DNA from 3 places in the Paraburkholderia sp. GAS199 genome. Region 2 is predicted to be linked to each of the others. Evidence: riboswitches for the same ligand, from Rfam matches in the RefSeq annotation. Region 2 holds a riboswitch; each other region holds the start of a gene.
What was found. A riboswitch is a leader RNA that binds a small molecule or an ion and turns the genes downstream of it on or off. The one in region 2 is predicted to bind cobalamin.

Region 1: it holds a riboswitch for cobalamin, as region 2 does, so the genes downstream of both, P3T18_RS07045 (TonB-dependent receptor domain-containing protein) here and cobA (uroporphyrinogen-III C-methyltransferase) in region 2, are expected to answer to the same signal.
Region 3: it holds a riboswitch for cobalamin, as region 2 does, so the genes downstream of both, P3T18_RS16245 (precorrin-3B synthase) here and cobA (uroporphyrinogen-III C-methyltransferase) in region 2, are expected to answer to the same signal.

Annotation. Positions count from the first base shown of each region.
Region 1 is NZ_JBNDMM010000002.1:208,874-213,411, forward strand. It holds gene P3T18_RS07045 (TonB-dependent receptor domain-containing protein) at 1-1,388, opposite strand, end outside; cobalamin riboswitch at 1,478-1,736, opposite strand; gene P3T18_RS07050 (ATPase) at 1,945-2,313, shown strand; gene P3T18_RS07055 (cell division protein ZapA) at 2,310-2,624, shown strand; RNA gene ssrS (6S RNA) at 2,740-2,921, shown strand; gene P3T18_RS07065 (EVE domain-containing protein) at 3,117-3,575, shown strand; gene P3T18_RS07070 (SIMPL domain-containing protein) at 3,716-4,444, shown strand; gene lgt (prolipoprotein diacylglyceryl transferase) at 4,536-4,538, opposite strand, start outside.
Region 2 is NZ_JBNDMM010000012.1:7,441-11,978, forward strand. It holds gene cobW (cobalamin biosynthesis protein CobW) at 1-629, opposite strand, end outside; cobalamin riboswitch at 833-1,113, opposite strand; cobalamin riboswitch at 1,205-1,446, shown strand; gene cobA (uroporphyrinogen-III C-methyltransferase) at 1,688-2,443, shown strand; gene P3T18_RS33450 (cobalamin biosynthesis protein) at 2,440-2,874, shown strand; gene cobO (cob(I)yrinic acid a,c-diamide adenosyltransferase) at 2,871-3,473, shown strand; gene P3T18_RS33460 (cobyrinate a,c-diamide synthase) at 3,477-4,538, shown strand, end outside.
Region 3 is NZ_JBNDMM010000003.1:1,044,263-1,048,800, forward strand. It holds gene P3T18_RS16240 (precorrin-8X methylmutase) at 1-258, opposite strand, end outside; gene P3T18_RS16245 (precorrin-3B synthase) at 251-1,801, opposite strand; cobalamin riboswitch at 1,895-2,095, opposite strand; gene cbiE (precorrin-6y C5,15-methyltransferase (decarboxylating) subunit CbiE) at 2,191-3,429, shown strand; gene P3T18_RS16255 (cobalt-precorrin-5B (C(1))-methyltransferase) at 3,429-4,517, shown strand; gene P3T18_RS16260 (cobalt-precorrin-6A reductase) at 4,514-4,538, shown strand, end outside.

The DNA.
Region 1 (4,538 bases), on a different contig from region 2:
GGCTGGATCGATGGATTGCCGCTGAACGGATAGTACAGATCGTCGAAGCTCGGCGCGCGGAACGAATCCGAATAGCTTGCGGTTGCCTTCCAGTGATTCGTGATGTCGAAACCGTAGCCGAGATAGTAACTGTTCGCTCCGCCGAAATCGGAATACTGATCGCGCCGAACGTTGGCCTGAATCTGGTTGCGTCCGAAGCGTCCCGTGTAGCCGACAAAGCCGGAATCCACGTGACGGTCTGGCGCGGCGAACGTGTCCGAGTCGAGCGTCTGATCGAGATGCTCGTAGCCCACCTGCAGTTTCTGCTGCGCGGCGAGCGCGAAATCGTTCTGCCATGTGTACTGGCGATTGTCGGTATCGAAGCGGCCGTTGTAGACGCCGTTGGTGTTCGACACGCTGCGATCGTCGCCTTCGGAGACGATGAAGTGCGTGGTCCACCAGTCGGTGAGCTTGCCGTTTGCGAACGCCGACACCTGGCGCACCTTGCTGGACAGATTGTTCAGATCGGTCGGCACGCCATACGCGTTGTCGTAGCTGTTGTTGCCGTTCGACTGGAAATACGTGACGCCTGCATCCCACTTCTCGCTGAACTTGTGACGCAGCGATGCACTGATGCTCTCGTTCAGATAGCCGTTCGCATTCGGATTCGCGCCCGGCGCTTCACGCGGATTCAGCGAGGAAAAGCCATCGTCTTTCGAGCGCGCGAGCGAGATGCTGAAGGTCGTGTTGCCGTCTTTGTCCAGCGCGCCGTTCACGCCCGCCTGCTGCGTTTGCGTGTGATAGCTGCCGTAGCCGAGCGAGAAATTGAAGCGCGGCGGATGATCGCCGCCGTCTTTCGTGAAGACCTGCACCACGCCGCCGATCGCGCCCGACCCGTATAACGCCGACACGTTGCCGTTGACCACTTCGACGTGATCGACCTGATCGAGCGGAATCTGCGCGAGTTGCGACGAACCGAGACTCACCGAATCGACACGTACGCCGTCGATCAGCACGAGCGACTGAGTCGACGACGCGCCGCGCAGAAACAGGCTGGTCGTGGAACCGGGACCACCCGTGCGGGATATCTGCGCGCCCGGTGCGAGTTGCAGCAGACCCGGCAGATCGGTAGCGGTGGTGTCGGCGATATCCTGCTGGTCGAACAGCGTGGTCTGTGGAATGGCGTCGGCAAGCGGTTGCGGACCGCGTTCAGCGGTGACCACGAGCGGCGACAGTACGACGGATGACTCAGCGACGGAAGACGCAGCGACCGACGCGGCCGCCGGTGCAGCGTCCGCTGCGGAAGACGACGGCGTAGCGGACGCATCAAGCGCGGCGGCCTGCGCATGCACGACGAGCGGCGTGCTCGCAAACGCGAGCATCGCCGCACGAGCGATGGGGGACAACATGGAGTGGTATTCCTGTGGATAGCGTGCGCGGCCCGCTTCCCCGCAGGCCGATGCGTAACGAGGCGCCCGCACTTTAACGTTTGCGCGGTGACGACACTCTCCCTCTGGCCGGTATCCGGGCTGGCGACACATCGATCCCGCCTTCCCACGCGTGACGCGCAGTGGCACACTCGCACGTTCAGCTTCGAACATGCGGTTGGAATCGACCTGCATGTGATGCGGTCGCTTACCGTTGCGGGGGCAGCGCAGGTTGGCGCGTTCGGCAGAAATGAACGGCGCGCCCTGCTTCCCGTTTAACTGCGCACACTATGAAAAGCGCGCGCGGGCACCAGAGAACGATCAGTTTATGAGCGCCCTCCCGACCCGTCAAGAATCGTCAAAACGTGTTCGTGCTGTTCTGTAAAACGCAGGTTATTGTCCGATGCATGAGTGGTTTTTCATCGTAAGGTCCATAAAATGCCTGCATAAAGCGATGTTGTTACGTCTCGAAACGAGACAATAGTCGGAACCTGCGATATTCCGCGCTAAAATGCGATGTCTTTAGAGGACGCAGCACATGCTCACCGAACTCGAATCACTTTCACAGAATATCGGCAAGCTGATCGCGATCAGCCAGCGGCACAACGAAGCGCGTCTCGCGCTCGAAGAGCAGCTTGCGCAATCGCGCGCCGAGGCCGAAGCCACGCGCACCGAACTCGCGTTGTTGCGCGAGGAGCGCGATGCGCTGCAAGCGGAACGCGACGCCCTGTCGGCAAAAATCGACGACGCCCAGGTGCGCCTGAATGCGATCATCGAGAAGCTGCCGCGCGCTCGCGCGCACAACGAGCCGGACAACCAGCTCGATCTGCTCGAGCCCGCGCAGCAGGAGCTCGCGCACGAGGTCAATGCCGATAGCGAAGCCACCCGCCACGGAGAAAATGCATGACCACCAAGCAGATCGAAGTATCGATTCTGGGCGTACCGTACCGGCTCGCCTGCTCGCCGGAAACCGAAGGCGCGCTGCTTGAAGCAGTGGCTCGCGTCGACGCGGAAATGTCGAAGATCCGTAACAACAGCAACGTGCGCGGCACGGATCGCATTGCTGTCATGGCTGCGCTGTCGCTGGCATCGGAACTGCTTAAGCTTCAATCGAGCGTGCGGCACGGAGAAGCATTTCCCGCTGAGGAAATCCGGCGTACAATGCATCAAATGAACGAACAACTGGGTACTGTGATTCAGCAGTACAGCATGCAGTAAGCGGTCTGCACTGAGTACCTAAACAGTTTCAAGCAACCTGTCCTGAGACAGGTTGCGAATTCAAGTGAGGTGCGTGAGCGAAGTCTCGGGCAAACGTTTGAGTTCAACAGGTCAAGCTTCCCTGCCTGGTTCGCCAAGGTCATATATTCCTTGAACCAATGCCATGTGCACGGTTGCGGAAATTTGTAGCACGGGTGTGCGCGTCACTCTGTCTGATGTACCCGAAGTGCTGCTAACTGCGACCAATTCTGAACCCCCGGTTCAGGATGCCGGCCTAGCGGCTAAGGCGGGGACCTTATTCAAAACGGCATCGGACTTCGGTTCGGTGCCGTTTTTCTTTTGGTGCTGCGTTCGGTGCTGCGTTCAGGTACCGCGTTCGGTGCTACGTTCAGGCGCCGCGTTTTTTCTGCGTTCTTTTGCTGTCGGGTTTTTAGCGTTGCGTTTTCAGGGACCTTCGCGGGAACATCAACCTCTCCACGTTCTATTCGATTCATGCGCTACTGGCTAATGAAGTCCGAACCGGACGAAGCAAGCATCGACCATCTCGCCCATGCACCGCACCGCACGTTGCCATGGACCGGCGTGCGCAACTATCAGGCGCGCAACTTCATGCGCGACGTGATGCAGGTCGGCGACGGCGTACTCTTCTATCATTCGAGTTGCCCCGAACCGGGCATCGCGGGTCTCGCCGAGGTGTCGTCCACCGCGTATCCGGACCCCACACAATTCGACAAGAAGAGTCCGTACTACGATCCGAAGTCGTCGCAGGAAACACCGCGCTGGCTGCTCGTCGACGTCGTATTCAAAAAGAAAATTCCGCTGATTCCGCTCACCGCTCTGCGTGAGCATGAAGAACTGAAGGACATGCGCGTGCTGGCCAAAGGCAACCGCCTGTCCATCACGCCGGTGACCGAAGCCGAATGGCGCTTTATCACGAAGCAGCTTGTCTGAGATCGAGGTAAGCGTCGAATCCGGGAACCAAGCGAAGGTTACAAGCGCCTAACGGACTCGCAAACGGGACTTGCAAGCGCCGTGCCATTGCGCGGCGCATGTCCTGTTCGTGCGCAACCGTTCAAGCAAAGGGTCCAACAATGAAAAACAACACCGCTCGTGCACTGGCGCTCGCTCTCGCGTGCGCTGCACCCGCCGCGCTCGCGCTGACGCCGGTCATGGCTCGCGCGCAAACCGTCACGCAGTATCAGCCTGCCGGCGTGCTGTCGCTGAATGCGCAGGCGAGCGCCGAGGTGCCGCAGGACGTGGTCGACATCACGCTGTTCTACGAGCAGGAAGCGAGCGATCCGTCGGCACTCACGTCCACGCTCAATCAGCGCGCAGACGCCGCGCTGCAAAAAGCCAAGGGCGTGAGCGGCGTCACGGCGCGCACCGGTTCGTTCTCGATCTATCCGTCCACGGATCGCGACGGCCGCATTTCCGCGTGGCGCGGCCGTACCGAGATCGTGCTGGAATCGCACGACTTCGCTGCGGCATCGAAGCTCGCCGGACAGATGGCATCGATCATGCAGGTCGGTAACGTGCAATTCTCGCTGTCGCCGGAAGCGCAACGCGCGGCCGAGCAGAAGCTCACCGGCGAAGCCATCAAATCGTTCCGCGACCAGGCGGCTTCGTCGGCGCAGGCGTTCGGTTACAGCAGCTATTCCATCCGCGAGGTAAACGTGGGCCACAACGGCGTCATGCCGCGTCCCATGATGATGATGAGCGCGCGCGCCATGGGCGCCGACGCAAAAGCCGCGCCGGTACCGCTCGAAGGCGGGACATCCACGGTCACCGTCAACGTGTCCGGCTCGGTGCAGATGAAGTAATCAGCGGAATCGAGCGGGACTACGCGCAAAAAAAACGCCACGGCATGCCGTGGCGTTTTTGCGTTTGTTGTACCGACGTGCGGTATGTCGTTCA
Region 2 (4,538 bases):
TCTTCGCGAATCAGCGTTTCCACCGCGCCCTGCTGCGCTTCGTCGAGCAGATCGGTCTTGTTCAGGATCACCAGATCGGCGGCGGACAGCTGGTCTTCGAACAATTCGTGCAGCGGCGATTCGTGATCGAGATTCGGGTCGGCCTTGCGTTGCGCGTCCACGGCGACCGGGTTGTCGGCGAACTGGCCGCTCGCTGCAGCCGGACCGTCCACTACCGTCACCACCGCGTCCACGGTGAAACTGTTCTTGATCTGCGGCCAGTTGAATGCCTGCACCAGCGGCTTGGGCAAGGCAAGACCCGAGGTTTCGATCAGCACGTGATCGATTTCGCCACGTCGCTCGACGAGCTTTTCCATCACCGGGAAAAACTCTTCCTGCACGGTGCAGCACAGGCAGCCGTTCGCCAGTTCATACAATTGGCCTTCCGTCTCGACGCCGTTCTCGTCGCAGCCGATGCCGCAGCCCTTGAGGATTTCTCCGTCGATGCCGAGTTCGCCGAACTCGTTGACGATCACCGCGATGCGCTTGCCTTGCGCATGCTGAAGAATGTGGCGCAGCAGCGTGGTCTTGCCGCTGCCGAGAAAGCCCGTGACGATGGTGACGGGAATCTTGCGCAGTTGAGTTTGCATCGTAGTGTCCATCCGTAGGAGTGGCACGTTCGCGTCCGCGTGCGAGGCATCGGTCGGCATACACGGCTTTCGCCCTGCGGCAGCTCGAATGCGCCTACACAAATGTGCCAACGCATATTCACGCACGGGGACGAAAAACGGCGTTGCCGGAGCAACGAAAAACAGGAATGAGATCATGAGCGCGACGCCGCATCCCCGCGGCGTTCGTCATTGCTTCTCTGGCCGGTATCCGGGCTGGCGAAAGCGCCGCTTCCCCTTCCCGGACGAGTGATTTCTCGTCCAGTGGTGATATGCCGACGCGGCCTTGCGCGTGGACATCGAAGCCGGCTCCGCGGCGCTGAAAAATCCAGCAGCACCGCATTTCGCTTACCGTTGCGGGGGCAGCACAGGTCGAGCCGGCCGCTCGCGCGACAGGCACCCTGTTTCCCGTTTAACTGCGTACGCGCAAAGCGCGCACACGAGCACCAAAGTGCGTGCGAGTTTAGGCTCGCCACCCCGCCACGTCAAGGAAACACGGGCGTCCGGACGTCGGCGGGAGCGTGCCGCGCGGGGTACTTCAAAGGCATCCCGTGTGCTATCGTATGCGCGCGTTTGGTGCCCGCGCATGCGTTCGCATGCGCAGTTAAACGGGAAACAGGCAGCGCGCTGCGCGCTCAACCTGTGCTGTCCCCGCAACGGTAAGCGACCTGCGTCGCCAGGCTCGACAGTCTGGCCACGCGCATGCGTTTTCAGCAATGCCACTGTCCGGCGAACCGGACGGGAAGGCAAAGCGCATGAGGCCGCCAGCCCGGATACCGGCCAGACGCGGAGGCGGCGAACCCCACGCTGCCGGACGCCGGAATCCGCGAGGGACGGATGCGAAGGCGCTGGAACACGTTGCGGCACACCCGTTCGCCCGCGAAATGCTCAGTTCGATGAGTGTTCGACGACTTCGCGGCGAATGGCGGCGCCGGCGTGTGCAATCTGTCGTGCTGCATGACCTCTTATTTCCGCTGGGCCGTCTTCACGGTCCGACCTCTTCCCCTTGTCACGACATGGCGCGTGCCATGCGCGCCGCGATGAGCCGCGCCTGGCTGATCGGCGCCGGTCCCGGCGACGTCGAACTGATGACGCTCAAGGCATGCCGCGCGCTCGGCGAAGCCGACGTGGTGCTGGTCGACGATCTGGTGAATCCCGACGTGCTGCAATTCGCGCGCGCCGACGCGCAGGTGGTCTACGTCGGCAAGCGCGGCGGTCATCCGTCGACGCCGCAAGCGGGCATCGTCGCGATGATGCTGGCGCATGTGCAGGCCGGGCGCAGCGTGGCGCGTCTGAAAGGCGGCGATCCGTTCGTGTTCGGCCGTGGCGGCGAGGAACAGCAGGCGCTGCACGAGGCCGGCGTCGAGGTCGAAGTGATCAACGGCATTACGGCCGGCATCGCGGCACCCGCCGCGATCGGCATTCCCGTTACGCATCGCGATCACGCGCAGGGCGTGGTATTCGTGACCGGTCACGGCGCGGGCAGCGCCGAGCCCGACTGGCAGGCGCTCGTCGCGACGCGCATGACGCTCGTGATCTACATGGGCATGCGCCGGCTCGACGATATCGCCGCCGCGCTGCTCGCGGCCGGCATGAGCGCCGACACGCCATGCGCAGCGATCGAATCCGCCACCCGTCCCGAGCAACGGCACGCGCTCGCGCCGCTGCGCGATTTCGCCGGCACCGTGGCGCACGCCGGACTCGGCTCGCCGGCCATCGTCGTGATCGGCGGCGTGGCGTCGCTGGCCTTGCCGCGCACACAGCGCGTGGACGACCTTGGCCGCGAGCCGCAATGAAAACGCTCACCGTCGGGATCGGTTGTCGCCGCGGCGCGAGTGCCGCGCAGATCGAAGCGGCCGTGCAGGCGGCACTCGGCTCGCTCGGCGTGCACGACATGGCGGGCGTCGGCGTCGTCGCAACAGTCGATCTGAAATCGGACGAAGCCGGCCTGCGCGAATTCTGCACCCGTCACGCGCTGCCGTTGACCCTGTTCGGCCGGGCCGAGATTGCCGCCGCGGCGAACCTCGGCGCGCCGGGCTTGGCGTCCTGCGCCGCCCGCACGCATCTCGGCGTGGACGGCGTCTGCGAGCCCTGCGCGGTGCTCGCGGCCACGCAGATGTGCGGCGCCACAGTCGCGCTCGCGCTGCCTAAAACCGCTTTCGGCAACGTCACGGTTGCGATTGCCACGACTCAACTCCAACCCGATCTTTCACAGGACCGTCCATGAAGACCGATCCCGAATCCCATCAACGCATGACCGAGCGCCGGCGCGAAGGCCACGAGAAAAAGCAGGCCGCCGCCACGCATGAAAAAGGCCTGCTGATCGTCAACACGGGCACGGGCAAAGGCAAGACTACGGCCGCCTTCGGCATGGCCGTGCGCGTGCTGGGACACGGCATGCGTCTTGGCGTCGTGCAGTTCATCAAGGGCGCGCTGCACACGTCGGAGCGCGACTTCCTCGGCGCCATCGCGCAATGCGATTTCGTCACGATGGGCGACGGCTACACCTGGAACACGCAGAATCGCGACGCCGACATCGCCACCGCCCGCAAAGGCTGGGACGAAGCGCGCCGCATGATCGAAAGCGGCGAGTACCAGATGGTGATTCTCGACGAACTGAACACCGTCCTGAAGTACGAATACCTGCCGCTCGACGAAGTGCTCGGCGTGCTCAACGCGCGCCCGGCCATGCTGCACGTGGTCGTGACCGGCCGTCACGCGCCCGACGCGCTGATCGAGGCCGCCGATCTCGTCACCGAAATGCGCATCGTCAAGCATCCGTATCGCGAGCAAGGCGTGAAAGCGCAAGCCGGCGTGGAGTTCTGACAGATGGCCGCGGCCTCGTCGGGTAACGCTGCCGGTGCATGTCCCGCGCTGTTCATCAGCGCGCCGGCCTCCGGTCAGGGCAAGACCACGATCACGGCGGGACTCGCGCGCTATCACCGGCGCCGCGGTCTGCGCGTGCGCGTGTTCAAGACCGGCCCGGACTTTCTCGACCCGATGATTCTTGCGCGCGCCAGCGGGGCGCCGGTGCTGTCGCTCGATCTGTGGATGGTGGGCGAATCCGCGTGCCGCGCGTTGCTCGCGCAGGCCGCCGCCGAAGCCGATCTGATCCTGATCGAAGGCGTGATGGGTCTGTTCGACGGCACCCCGAGCAGCGCCGATCTCGCCACCGTGTTCGGCGTACCGGTGCTCGCCGTGATTTCCGCCAAGGCGATGGCGCAGACGTTCGGCGCGGTGGCCTTCGGCCTCGCGCATTTCCGTGAACAGGTGCCGTTCTTCGGCGTGCTCGCCAATCGCGTCGGCTCGCCGCGTCATGCGCAGATGCTGGCGCAAGCGCTGCCGTCCGACTTGCGCTGGTGCGGCCATCTTCCCGCCGACGCCGGAATCGAGTTGCCCGATCGTCATCTCGGACTGCATCAGGCCGCTGAAATCGACGATCTGGAGGCGCGTCTCGAACGCGCCGCCGACGCGCTCGCGCACACCGCGCTGGCGGAGCTGCCGCCGCCCGTCGAGTTCGGCGCGCCGTGCGCCGACGTGCCGCCGCCCTTGCTCGCCGGCAAGCGGATCGCGATTGCGCGCGACGCGGCGTTTTCGTTCATCTATCCGGCGAATATCGCGCTGCTCCACGCGCTCGGCGCAGAGCTCAGCTATTTCTCGCCGCTCGCCGACGAGCCTGTGCCGGACACGGCCGATGCGCTCTACCTGCCGGGCGGCTATCCGGAATTGCATGCGGGCCGACTCGCGCGCAACACGCGGAGCGCGGCGTCCATCCACGCGCACGCCGAGGCCGGCAAACCGCTCGTGGCCGAATGCGGCGGCATGCTCTATCTGCTCGATCGTCTCACGGACGCAAACGGCGTCACCACGTCCATGCTCGGCCTGTTGCCT
Region 3 (4,538 bases), on a different contig from region 2:
CGCGCGCGTGATGCCCTGCGCGACCATGCCAGCGTCGCAGAGAATCGGCGCGCCTTGCGCGAGCGCGGCGCGGCCCGCTGCGCCCGCGCCCGGCGAGAACTGCAGGTCGTCGATCACGTCGACCATGCCGCACGCGTGAATCACGCGCACCGCGAGTTTTTCGAGGTCGGCGGGAATGCGCGCGAGGTCGGCCTCCGCGCGGATCGTCGCGAAGGATTGGCGATAGATCTCCTGACCGTCGCGAATGTAATCAAGCATCTAAAGGGCTCCGGGCCAGTTGTTCGAGCATGGCGGCAGCCTGTTCGATCGTGAGTTGCCGCGCGACGGATGCGCCGAAATCTGGCGAAGCGTCGCCCGGCGAGGTGTCGCCCAGCGAGGCTTCGCCCGGCGATGTGTCGCGGCGATAAAGGTCATACATGCCGGGTGAGACGGCCAGCAGTGTGTAAGGCGCGCAAGCCGCCGCCGCACACGAACGCGAGCAGCCGCTCAGGTGGACTTCGACGCCGTCGGGCAGCCGTGCTGCCACGCGCAGCGCGTCGGCCTTGGTGTCGGCGTGGCTTTTGACGCAGCCGGCCGAGCCTGCGCAGGCGATCACGCGCGCGAGCGGATCGCCGGCATCGCAAGCGAGACCGAGTGCTTGCAACGCGTCGAGCACGGCGCCTGTCGACTCACGCGCGACGTCGGTCAGCAGCACGCTTTGCCACGGCGTCATGTGCAGCGTGCCGTCGCCGTGACGATGCGCCAGCGCGGCGAGGCCACGCAAGGCGGCGGCGTCGAGGCGTCCGAGCGGCGGCTGACCGCCGACGTGCCACCTTTGACGCATGTGCCACCTGTGCAATTCGCCGGCCGCGCGCTGTGGATGCGCGCCCAGACGAAGCGTGGCGTCAACTGGCGTGGCGCGTTGCCAGGTGGCGAGCGCGGGGTCGTGTGTCAAAGGAAAATCGAGGTAACGCTGGGCGTGTTGTAAAAGCGCGTCCGGCGCATGGGTCGCCAGCAGGTGACGCATGCGCGTTGCGTCAACCGGTGCGAGATCGAGAAACATGTGCAGCAACGCGCGAACGACAGCCACGACTTGCGTCGGCAGGACGGCAACGAGCGCGGCGCTGCGCGGATTCATGACGGCGGCGACGACGTTGCAATCCGGCGCGCAGTCTTGCCCGAGCCGACCGGTAGCTTTCACGGGCGTCCCGTCGCGCGAGTCAGGATCGCGCCGCGTAGCCGGCGGCGGACCACCCGCGAGACCGAACACGAAGCGCACGCCGTCTTCGCCTGGCGTGGCCGCGATCCAGATATCGTGTGGATGATCGAGCCTCGCGAGCGCTTCGCCGCCGTCGAGCAGCAACGCGAATTTCGGCGACAGCGCCGCGAAGCGCGCATCGCCTTGCAGCAAGGCGAGCAGGTCGGCGCACAGGTCGCGCGTGTCGAACAGGCAAGCCGGATCGCGTCCGGCGAGCGGACTGAGCATGACGTTGCGCACGTCGTCGGCGGCTGCGGTGAAGCCGGACAGCGGGCCAAGCTGCGCATCCAGCAACATGTCGATCAACGCGCTTTCGTGTCCTTCGCGCACCCCGCGTATCTGCAGGTTGGCGCGGTTCGTCACTTCCACGACACCGGCTGCGTGCTGCTCACTGGCAGCGGCGACCGCTTCGGCCTGCGCGGCGCTCAGCACGCCGCCGGCCAGCTTGATCCGGCAGATGCCGCCGTCGCGCGCCGACACGATGCGCAGCAGCCCCGGGCATGCCGAGGGCCGCGGCGCGAGCGCAGCGTCGGATCGGGTAGTGGAGGGCGCAGCTGGATTCAAGACGGACACCGGGTTGAGCGTCGCGCGACGGCCCGAGCCGCCCGCAAGGCGGGCATGGCTGCGGCATCGGTACACCCCGCCCGATGTAGGCTGGCACGAACAGTCTGGCCGGCAGGTCTCCTGGCTCGCAGGTCGTGGTCCGCCGCTGCCTTCCCGGTCATCGCGATTCGACATCGCGATGCAACCAGTGGCGCGGAGCGCAGGCGGACTCGCTGCATACAGTTGCGGGGGCAGCCACAGTGACGCTGTGTTCCCTCTTCGGCCCCGAAGGGCACCGGCGGCTGTATTATGCCTTTTTTCGAACAGCACAACGAGCTTGGACGCTTTGACCAGCGCGGCACAGCGCTTTATTTAGAGATACTTTGACGTTACGGAACGAGGATGGATGCATGCCGGCGTGGCTGACAGTGGTGGGCATAGGCGACGACGGCTTTGCCGGTTTGGGAAGGCCCGCGCGGCGTGCTTTGCTGGAGGCGTCGGTGGTGTATGGCGGCGAGCGGCATCTGGAGATGCTGCCGGCGCGGCTCGCTGCGCGACGCGCGGCATGGCCGCGTCCGTTCGATCTCGCGCCCTTGCTGGCCGAGAGAGCGGGACCGGTGTGCGTGCTGGCGAGCGGCGATCCGATGCTGTTCGGCGTGGGCGCGACGCTCGCGCGGCAATTGCCGGCGGGCGAGTTGCGCGTATTGCCGGCGCCGTCGTCGGTGTCGCTGGCGGCGGCGCGGCTCGGCTGGCCGTTACAGGACGTCGCCACGGTGTCGCTGGTGGGCCGTCCGTTGCCCACGCTCAACGCGTATCTGCACGACGGCGCGCGCATTTTCGTGCTGAGCGCGGACGGCCGCACGCCCGCGGCGCTCGCCGAATGGCTGAACGCGCGCGGCTTCGGCGCGACGCGCATGATCGTGCTGGAACATCTGGGCGGTGATTCGGAGCGCCGCGTCGACGGCCGCGCCGATCAATGGTCGGCCGGCGAAACGGCCGCGCTGAACCTGATCGCGCTCGAATGCCGTCACACGGCGGGCGCGCCGCGTCTGCCGCTCACCGCCGGCTTGCCCGACGACGCCTTTCGTCACGACGGCCAGCTGACCAAGCGCGACGTGCGCGCCATCACGCTCGCGCGCCTCGCGCCGACGCCGGGCGAGCTGCTGTGGGACGTGGGCGCGGGCAGCGGCTCGATCGGCATCGAATGGATGCGCGCGCATCCCACCTGCCGCGCCATCGCAGTCGAAGCCAACTCGGAGCGGCAGCGTTTCATCGAACACAATCGCGACGCGCTGGGCGTGCCGGGTCTGCAACTCGTGGCCGGCCGCGCGCCCGACGCTCTGGACGGCCTGCCCGTGCCGGACGCGGTGTTCATCGGCGGCGGCGCGACCGCGCCCGGCGTGCTCGACACCTGCTGGGCCAGCTTGCGCGAAGGCGGCCGGCTGGTCGCCAATGCCGTCACCTTGCAGGGCGAGTCGGCGCTGGCCGCGTGGCGCGAGCGGCATGGCGGCACGCTCACACGTATAGCGCTGGCCGAAGCGCAGCCGCTCGGCGGCTTCGATACCTGGCGTCAGGCCTTGCCGATCACGCTGCTGGACGTCACCAAACCGGCCGCCGCGCCGAACGCCGATTCTTCCCCGCAACCGTAATGCGCGACGAAACGCCCGAACAGCCCGCGCCGCTCCGCAGCGGCTACACGACCGGCAGTTGCGCCACTGCGACCTCGCTCGCGGCGGCGCGTCTGCTGCTCGCGGGCGTGGTCAGCGACGTGGCGGAAATCGTGTTGCCGAAGGGGCAACTCGTGCCGATGCCGCTGGTGTTCTGCCGACGCACCGACGATGGCGCGGAAGCCGGCACCGTGAAAGACGCCGGCGACGATCCCGACGTCACGCATGGCGCCGTCGTGTTCGCGCGCGTGCGTTTGCTGCCGCAACCGGGCGTGGTGTTTCGCGCGGGACCGGGTGTCGGCACGGTGACGCGCGCGGGCTTGACCTTGCCGGTCGGCGAGCCGGCCATCAACCCCGTGCCGCGCCGGATGATGACCGAACATCTCGCCGAACTCGCAACGGAGCACGGCTACGCGGGCGGCTTCGAAGTCACGGTCGGCGTGGAGGGCGGCGAAGCGCTGGCGCTGAAAACCATGAACCCGCGGCTGGGCATACTCGGCGGCCTGTCGATACTGGGCACCACCGGCATCGTGCGGCCGTTTTCGTGTTCGGCGTATATCGCGTCGATTCACCAGGGCATCGACGTCGCGCGCGCCAACGGTTACACGCATCTCGCGGCCTGCACCGGCAACGCCAGCGAAGATGCGATGCGCGCGCACTACGGTCTGCCCGATATCGCGCTGATCGAGATGGGCGACTTCGTCGGCGCGGTGCTCAAGCACATGAAGCGCGCGCCGGTCGAGCGCCTGAGCGTGTGCGGCGGCTTCGGCAAGCTGAGCAAGCTCGCTGCCGGCCATCTCGATCTGCACAGCCGTCATTCGAGCATCGACCTCGACAGCCTGGCGTCGTGGGCTGCACAGGAAGGCGCCGACGCCGACCTGCAGCAGGCCATTCGCGGGTCGAACACGAGCCAGCAAGCCGTGGCGTTGGCACACGCGCGCAACGTGCCGCTCGCCGATATCGTCTGCGCTCACGCGCTTGCCGTGGCGCGCGACATCGTGCCGCCGCAGGTCGAGATCGAGATGTTTGCGATCGACCGCGCCGGCACGCTGATCGGACGGGCGCGATGATGCGTCAGGCACGACGCGCGC